Regions from separate parts of the Arthrobacter sp. MDT2-3 genome, predicted to be linked through region 1. Evidence: riboswitches for the same ligand, from Rfam matches in the RefSeq annotation. Region 1 holds a riboswitch; the other holds the start of a gene.

The links. Region 1 has a riboswitch for cyclic di-AMP ahead of AC5RUQ_RS01285 (NlpC/P60 family protein). Riboswitches for the same ligand answer to the same signal wherever they lie in the genome.
Region 2: another riboswitch for cyclic di-AMP. It lies ahead of AC5RUQ_RS05295 (aggregation-promoting factor C-terminal-like domain-containing protein); the one in region 1 lies ahead of AC5RUQ_RS01285 (NlpC/P60 family protein).

Annotation. Positions count from the first base shown of each region.
Region 1 covers NZ_JBNHFS010000001.1:272,748-276,936, reverse strand. Annotated here, with positions in the region: gene AC5RUQ_RS01300 (DUF3618 domain-containing protein) at 1-439, shown strand, start outside; gene AC5RUQ_RS01295 (MmyB family transcriptional regulator) at 453-905, shown strand; gene AC5RUQ_RS01290 (dihydrofolate reductase family protein) at 972-1,535, shown strand; gene AC5RUQ_RS01285 (NlpC/P60 family protein) at 1,739-2,530, opposite strand; cyclic di-AMP (ydaO/yuaA leader) riboswitch at 2,534-2,725, opposite strand; gene AC5RUQ_RS01280 (AMP-binding protein) at 2,825-4,189, opposite strand, start outside.
Region 2 covers NZ_JBNHFS010000001.1:1,120,224-1,124,412, reverse strand. Annotated here, with positions in the region: gene AC5RUQ_RS05305 (response regulator transcription factor) at 1-138, shown strand, start outside; gene AC5RUQ_RS05300 (HAMP domain-containing sensor histidine kinase) at 146-1,648, shown strand; cyclic di-AMP (ydaO/yuaA leader) riboswitch at 1,769-1,929, shown strand; gene AC5RUQ_RS05295 (aggregation-promoting factor C-terminal-like domain-containing protein) at 1,935-2,678, shown strand; partial or broken gene AC5RUQ_RS05290 (hypothetical protein) at 2,842-2,904, shown strand; gene AC5RUQ_RS05285 (HAD-IA family hydrolase) at 2,974-3,663, opposite strand; gene AC5RUQ_RS05280 (VOC family protein) at 3,733-4,107, opposite strand; gene upp (uracil phosphoribosyltransferase) at 4,153-4,189, opposite strand, start outside.

The DNA.
Region 1 (4,189 bases):
CGCCGGGGACGCCCTGCACAGCACCGGCGAATCCCTGCACGGCGCCAAGGACACCGCCGCCGCCAAACTCTCTGACGCCGGCACCGCACTCTCCCACGCACCGGACCAGGTCAAAGCCAAAACCCAGGGCAACCCCCTGGCCGCCGGCCTGATCGCCTTCGGCGCCGGAATGCTCGTCTCGTCCCTGATCCCGGCCAGCCAAAAGGAACGCGAAGCAGCCCAGCAGCTCAAAACCGCCGCCGAGCCCCTCGCCACCCAGGTCACCGACGCCGCCAAGGACATGGTCCAGGACCTGAAGGAACCAGCCCAGCAAGCCATGGACAACGTCAAAGCCACCGCCACCGACGCCGCCCAAAACGTCAAAGCCGAAGGCCAAGGAGCCGTCACCGACGTCAAAGACCGCGCCACCGACGCCAAAACCAACGTCCAAAACACCTAAAAGTTGTTTAGGAATGGAAAGGCCGGCTCCCGCAGGGGCCGGCCTTTCCGCTTCCTCGGCGCGTCCCCCGGGGGGACACCACACCGCTAGGGATCAGCGCTCGATGGAGGCCATGTTGGCCTCGTCGTGGCGTTCTTCCACGGCAGGTTGGAGCGAGTTCAGCGATCTTGTCGGTGAACTCTCAACCCGCAGCGACCTCTTCCGGCAGCTCTGGGGAGCCCACGACGACCGGGAACACCGCACCGGCATCAAAAGCGTCCACCATCCCATCGTCGGCGACCTCGACCTGAACTACCTCGGCCTTGACCTGGCCTCCGACCACAGCCTCCAGATGCTGGTCTTCTCCGCGGAACCAGGCTCCGCGTCCAACGACGGGCTGCAGCTGCTGGCGAATTGGGCCGCCGCTAACAGCACCGAGTTGAAGTCCAATGAGGAAGCAGCCACCAACCACCTCCGCGGAAATTGATGCTGCGATCCGTACCGCTCCGTGCTGGTCTGTACAAGGAATACCGGCGCGCGGGAGACTGTCGCCATGCGCAACCTGACCTTTGGCATGAACGTGAGCGTGGACGGCTACATCGCCGCGCCCGGCGACGACCTCGGCTGGAGCGTCCCGAGCGACGAATTGTTCCAGTGGTGGTCCGACCGGGTGGGGGCGACGGGCCTGGCGCTGTACGGGCGCAAACTGTGGGAGACGATGAGCTCCCACTGGCCGACGGCCGACCAGCAGCCCGGCGCCACGCCGGCGCACATCGAGTTTGCCCGCCGCTGGCGGGCCATGCCGAAAATGGTGTTCTCCTCGACGCCCAGCACGGTCGACTGGAACACCCGCCTGGCCACCGGCGACGCGGTCACCGAGATCACCCGGCTCAAAGCGGATGACGGCGGCTTCATGGACATCGGCGGTGCCACACTCGCCGCGGCGGCCATGCGGGCCGGACTGATCGACGAATACATGATGGTCACCCATCCGGTCCTGGTGGGCGGCGGCACGCCGTTCTTCACAGCCTTGGACAACTGGGTGAACCTCAACCTGGTGGAGACCCGGAAGTTTCCCGACGGTGTGGTCCTGACCAGGTATGAGACCAGGCGCTGAGTCGAGTTGCGGGAGCAGCAGGCGGCATCTTGGTTGCTTCGCGTACGCGGCGGAACTCAGTCCGCGGCCGAAGGTCGGGAAGGCATGGGGCAACATAACCACGCGATCCGGCGGAAATGGCAGTGCTCCAATGTGCAGAGGGCATGCTGAAGGCCGGTGAGTTAATGCCCCCAAGGCATTGACTCACCGGCCTTCAGTAGTTTCTATTTGCCTGCGCGGACGAAGGTGACGGCGCCCTTGGAGGTCATCCAGGTCAGGGGGTGGACGGCGGTTTCGTTCTTGCCGTTCAGGCCGGAGCTGAGGACCTGGCCGTTGCCGACGTAGATGCCCACGTGGCCGGACTGGACAACCATGTCACCGGGCTGGGGATCAGTGACGACGGTGCCGTAGTTCATGAACTGCATCGGACCAAGGTCACCGACAGGAATCCCTGCAGCATTCAGGGCATTTTCGACCAGTCGTGTGCAGTCCTGAATCATGCCGATCTGGGCGTAAGCGGAGGACACCATAATGGCATTTACGCCTCCCGCTGCCGGGGCAGGAGCCGGAGCGGGAGCGGGAGCGGCGGGCGTGACGGTTACCTGGGCCTTGGCCGGCGCAACGGCCTGCGTCTTGACGGCGGCAGAAGCGGCAGGAGCGGCAGCTTTGGGGGCCTCGACGACGACTGGTTTGGGTGCTTCGACGACGGGGGCAGGCGTGGTCTTGACGGCGGGACGCTCGAAGGAGATCTGCACTGTGGCGTCTGCGCTGAGCGGGGTTTGTACCTGGCTGGCGACTTCCAGGTTCGATGCCGGCTCGGCTTCGCGCTGGGTTGGGGCGTCTGCTGCCTGGGCGGCGATGCCGCTGGTCAGGACGAGGCCGGAAGCGGCTGCAATGACGGCGGCCTGACGGCCTACACCGCCGGCGTGGCCGGCGAAGGATTTGGACAGGACCGCCAGGGGGCTGGTCTGGACGGGGACCGCGCGGCGGCGGCCGTGAGCTTTGCCATTGGGCATGAAAGAGCCTCTCCCACTGCCTGCGAGGTTAGCTGTCGGATTCGGATGGGAGACACCCGGCCGTGGTGATGCGCGAAAGGCACCAGGCACGGCTTCACCCCAAGGCCTGCCGGAAGCAGGCCGTTATTGGGTTCCCCGTCTCTGCCGGACGATTTTGCGAACGGATCCCGGGCAGCGGCAGAGTTAGGCAAGTCTGCTCAGGAGTGCCGCATTCGGAGAAACGGGCACGGCTTCAGACCCTACGTCACAACAGCCCCATTTGTCACATTTGCATAACGCACTTCGGGCTGGGACTTACGTCAATCGTTCCCGTTCAACGGGGCGTAGCAACGATGTGAAGCATCGCCCCGTTGATTTAAAGGCCGCCGTAGTGGGCAACCACCTGCAGAGTGCCCAGTAGCCCATCCCCAGCACGAGGGACCCGGCAACCGCAAGGACCGGGTTGATGGGAAGCAGCAGCGGGTAGACCAGCCAGTGGGTGAGGTAGATATACAGGGACGCCGCGGCCAGCCAGCCGATGACCCGGCGCAGGACGGCCGGCACCGGCAGGGCTGGCACCCACACCAGCAGCAGAATGCCTGCAGCGACGGTGACATCGCGGACGGTGCTGCCGAAGAACCCCGGCAGCGTCATCAGGGTGATGACCGAGACAGTAATCCTGTGGAAGTGTGTGCGGGCCCGGGCGAGCGCCCAGCCGAGCGCGAAGAGCCAGAACACGGGCGGCGGCTTGGGAAGGCCAGGATCCACGATGTCGTACCGGCTGAGCAGCGCGATGGCCACCAGCCCCACGGCGAAAGCGAACGGCGCACGGCGCTCCACCCGGTCAACCCAGGGCACGGCCATAAGCGCTGCCACGGCCAACAGGATGTACACCAGCAGTTCCACAAACCAGAAATGCCACTGCGTGGTTACTTGCTCGGGCCCAACTATGGCGTTCAACAGGAAGATGTTGGCAACGCTGTAGCGGTCCGTGAGCACGTAGGCCACGGCGATAAAAGCGGTGGAGGGCACAACTATCCGGGCCACACCGCGGAGCTGGCGGCGCAGCCGCGGGAGCCGCTGGTCCGCCAACTGGAAGCGTGCGAAGTTGTAGCCGGCCACCACGAAGAGCAGGTGGGCGGTCTGGAACATGATCAGCTCCACGTGCGTGGCCACAATGCACACGATGGCGACGGCCCGGAGCACAATCGAGGTTTCCAGGAAGGAAAAGGGGCTCCGCCGCCTGGGCTTCCGGCGGCGCTCCAATTCCCGCACCGGCAAAAGGTGCCAGTCGGAAGGAAGCTGTCCCAGGACACGTTCCAGCTGAACCGAGACCGCCACGTAGGACAGCGAGTCGCCGTCAAGGGAGACGAACGTGTCGTCGTTTCCCACAACGGGGCATTCCAGGGCCTCGGCGAAAATGCTTCGGATGTCGTCGGGGTTGCCGGCGGGGGTTGGGCCCTCCGGTGCCGGCTTGGCGGTTGCGGCGCGGGCGGTACCGACGGCACCCGCAGCAGCGGGCGCTGGAGCGGCAAGTCCCAGGACGGCCGGGTAGTCCACCTTGCCGGTGGTCAGGCGCGGGAGGGCTTCCACGGCATGGATCACGACGGCGGTGCGCGGCAGCCCCAGCGTGCCGGCCAGGGTCTTGGCGAGCAAACCGCCGTCGTGCCCGCCTTCGAC
Region 2 (4,189 bases), 850 kb from region 1:
TGGGACTACGACTTCGGCGGCCAGGCCAACATTGTGGAGCTTTACATCTCCTACCTGCGCAAGAAGGTGGACGCAGTTCACCCGCCCATGATCCACACCGTGCGCGGCGCCGGGTACGTCATCAAGCCTGCCGAGTAGGCGCACCATGGCGTCACAACAGGCAGCCGATCCCCATCGCCGAAGCTGGCTCAAACCCGGCACCTGGCACTTGCGTACCCGCCTCATCCTCCTGGCCATGGCCCTGCTGATTGCCATCTGCGGTGCCGTGGGCGTTGCAAGCTACGCCTCCATGGATGCGTTCCTGACCCGCCAGCTGGACGAACAGCTAAGCCAAGCTGCAGAGCGGTCCAACAATCCGGGCCGCCCTCCCATGGGCGGCTCCAACGGAAGGGACCCCTTGGACGCCCGCGGCCAAAGCGTGGGAACCATGAACGCCCGCATCCTGAACGGCCAGGTGAACAGTGGTGGATTCCTCACCTCGGACACCACGCGTTCCGCCCTGTCCGCCGAGGACAAGCAGACGCTGCTGGCACTGGCGACAGATGCGGAGCCCGTGGACCGTACCCTCTCGAACGGTGGCTACCGCCTGCTGGCGGTGAAGACCACCTTTGGCGATGTCCTGGTCACGGGACTCCCCCTCGCTGCCAAAGAAAGCACGCTTGCCTCCCTCGTGTGGACCTTTGCGGTCGTTTCGCTTGGCGGGTTGCTTTTGATCGGATTAGTTGGCACGGTCCTGATCCGACGCACCATGAAACCTCTCGAGCAGCTGTCGGAGGTTGCCACCCGGGTATCGCAGCTGCCCCTGGACGCGGGCGAGGTGGCGCTCGCGGTGCGCGTACCGCCGTCGAACTCCAATCCCGGGACGGAAGTGGGCAGCGTCGGGCACGCGCTCAACCTCATGCTGGACAACGTGGCAAACGCGCTGCAGGCGCGCCAGAAGAGCGAAACGAAGGTGCGCCAGTTTGTGGCCGACGCCTCCCACGAGCTGCGCACTCCCCTGACCGCCATCCGCGGCTACACCGAATTGATGAGGATGACGGAGTCTTTCACCCCGGACGGCCAAAAGTCCCTGGCCCGTGTACAGAGCCAGTCGGAGCGGATGACTGCCTTAGTGGAAGACCTGCTGCTGCTTGCCCGGCTTGATGAGGGCCAGCCGTTGAAGCTCAGCGAGGTGGACCTTACGCAGCTGGTGGTCGAAAGCGTCAGCGATGAAAAGGTGATGGCACCGGGCCACAACTGGCGGCTGGAACTTCCGGATGAGCCCGTGGTGGTCACCGGTGACGCCTCCCAGCTGCGCCAGGTGCTGATGAACCTGCTTTCCAACGCGCGCAAACACACGCCTGCCGGCACCACTGTTGTTACCGGCGTGGGAAAGACCGCTGGAGGTGCCGCGTTGATAACGGTAACGGACGACGGCGCCGGCATCCCGGCCGAGTTTGTGGACCATGTTTTTTCGCGCTTCGCCCGCGCAGACGCGGCGCGGAAGGGCGCGGAAGATGGGGCGGGCACTGCAGCAGCCGAAGGCACCAGCGGCCTGGGGTTGTCCATCGTGGAATCTATTGTGGAAGCCCACGGAGGAAGGGTAACGGTGACATCACAACCGGGGCGCACACAGTTCGCCTTACAGCTCCCCTCGAGGTGGCGCTAGCAGCAAGGCGACGCGCCGCCGTCGTGATCTCTGTTACCAAAATGTGACTTACGCGCTGCACTCCTGTACCGTCGATTGGGTGCAGTTCGTGTTCGAGCCGCATATCCGGATGACGCCAAGCTCTGCCACTTCCCGGATTCCCTTTGAACAAAGGCAGAGGCGGGGGACCCACCGTCCCGGGCACTGATTGCCCTTGGGGTTAAGCCAGCACGTGATCTTTCCGTGCGGCCGGATGCCCTCATCCGAACCCGACAGCTAACTCCGCAGGTGTGAGAGGCGATCCATCATGTTCAAAATCCTGGTAAAACCACGTCCGAAAACCCGGCCTGCACCGCTCGCCGGACCGGAAGCCGGCAAAATCCCTTCCTTCGGCAAGCGCGCGGCCGTGGTGGCCGCATCCTGCGCACTCCTCGTCGGAGTGGGAGCTGCGGGACAGGCTACGGAAACCAGCATCCGCGTAGCGGCCACCGAGACGCAGGCCGCCCAGGCGCAGTCGAACCTCAGCATCGAGAAGAGCGAGATTACCTCAAATCCCGCGCCTGAGCCCGCCGTTCCGGAGATAGCTGTAGCCCCGCAGGCGGCCGAGCCCGCCCCTGCGCCGGCTCCCGAGCCTGCACCGGCACCCGCTCCCGAGCCCGCTCCGGCACCCGCTCCCGAGGCGGCTCCAGTACCTGAGCCTGCTCCGGCCCCGGCGCCCGAGCCTGCGCCCGCCGTCGCGGTCAACGATCCCGCCGGCGCCCAGGCTTACGCCGCCAGCCAGCTGGCGAACTACGGCTGGGCTCCTGACCAGATGCAGTGCCTGGTAACCCTATGGGACAAGGAATCGGACTGGACCACCACGGCCACCAACCCGAGCAGCGGCGCCTACGGCATCGTCCAGTCCCTGCCGGCTGAGAAGATGGCCAGCGCCGGTGCGGACTACCTCACCAACTACCGCACGCAGATCAACTGGGGCCTGAACTACATCCAGGAGCGTTACCAGTCCCCGTGCGGTGCCCTGAACTTCCACCTGTCGAATAACTGGTACTAGACAGTACGGGCACACCCGCTCTGCAACACGGGCGGCGTACTAATCAGCCCCGCACGTCTGGATCCCGCAGCTTCTGGGTCCCACACCTTTGAAGGACCGGGCCGACGTGGAACTGGACACGCAACCCCGGATTGTTGAGGTCCCTGAGGATCTTGCCGCTGCAATGGCTGCGGAGCCGGCGGCGCAGGAGTTCTACGCGACCCTGGGCTACAGCGCCCAGCGGCGGTACGTGGAGCCGCTGGGCGAAGCCAAAACTCCCGAGACCAGGTCGCGACGCATTGCCAGGTGGCGGACCTCAAAGCCGGAAAGAAATGACCGTCCGGCCCTCCTTGTCCTTGTCCACTCGGGCGGCGACGGCACCGTAATCAGGAATATGCAGGACCCCCGCCGGAAGCGGCCCGGTGTTCGGCCCCACGGCTACGGTTGGGATACCGGCGGCCACCCCGGCCGCAATGCCGGCGGGAGCGTCTTCAAACACCACGGCGTCGGAGGGATCCACGCCGAGACCGGCAGCGGCCTTCAGGTATCCCTCGGGATCCGGTTTGCCCCGGGTCACCAGTTCGGCCGTCACGACGGTGGCCGGCATGGCCAGCCCCGCTGCCCCCATCCGGATGTCAGCAAGGACCCGGTCAGCTGATGTCACCAGCGCGACGGCGTCCGCCGGCAGGGTGCTCAGCAGCCGGGCGGCTCCGGGCAGCGGCAGGATGCCCTCGGTCCGGAGGCGTTCCATGGCGCCCAGTTCCGCTGTCAGCGCCAGCACATCCGCCCCGGGCGGCGCGAAACGCCGGACGGTATCGCCGGCTTGGACGCCGTGCGACGTCCGGAGTATTTCCTCGATGTCCAGCCCGTAGCGCGCCGCGAATTCACCCCAGACCTGTTCCACCACTGCCGTGGAATCCACCAGGGTGCCGTCCATGTCGAAGAGGACGGCGCGGCAGGTCAGGGTCCGGACAGCAGCCGGTGTGGAGGCGTTCACGGTCCCCATTGTGCCTTAGGCGCTGCGCTCGGGGGATCACCGCTGCGCCTCCACTATCCCGTTGCCGCTTACGGTATGTCAGGCGCCGCGGCCGGGGATGTATTGGACCGCCCACCTGTTGCCGTCGGGATCGGCGAAGTACACAAAGTGGCCCCAATCCTGCACGTCCACGTCACTGACGTCCACTCCGTTGCTCTTGAGCTGCTGGTGCGCGGCATTAATGTCGCTGACCACCAGTTGAAGGTTGGAGCCGGTGCCGGGAGGCGCCTCCGTAAGCCCGTCGCCAATACAGATTGAGCAGGCGGAGCCGGGAGGCGTCAGCTGGACAAAGCGGATGGAGTCCGTGGGCCGCTCATCAAAGTCGGCATTAAAGCCCACCTTGTTGACGTAGAAGTCCTTGGCGCGGTCCACGTCGGACACAGGGACGTACACAAGTTCGAGTTTCCAGTCCATCCGCACAGGCTAACGGCGGGAGGCGGAATGAAAAAGGCTTGAGGACTACCCTGCGATGCCGTAAAGGCGATCGCCCGCATCC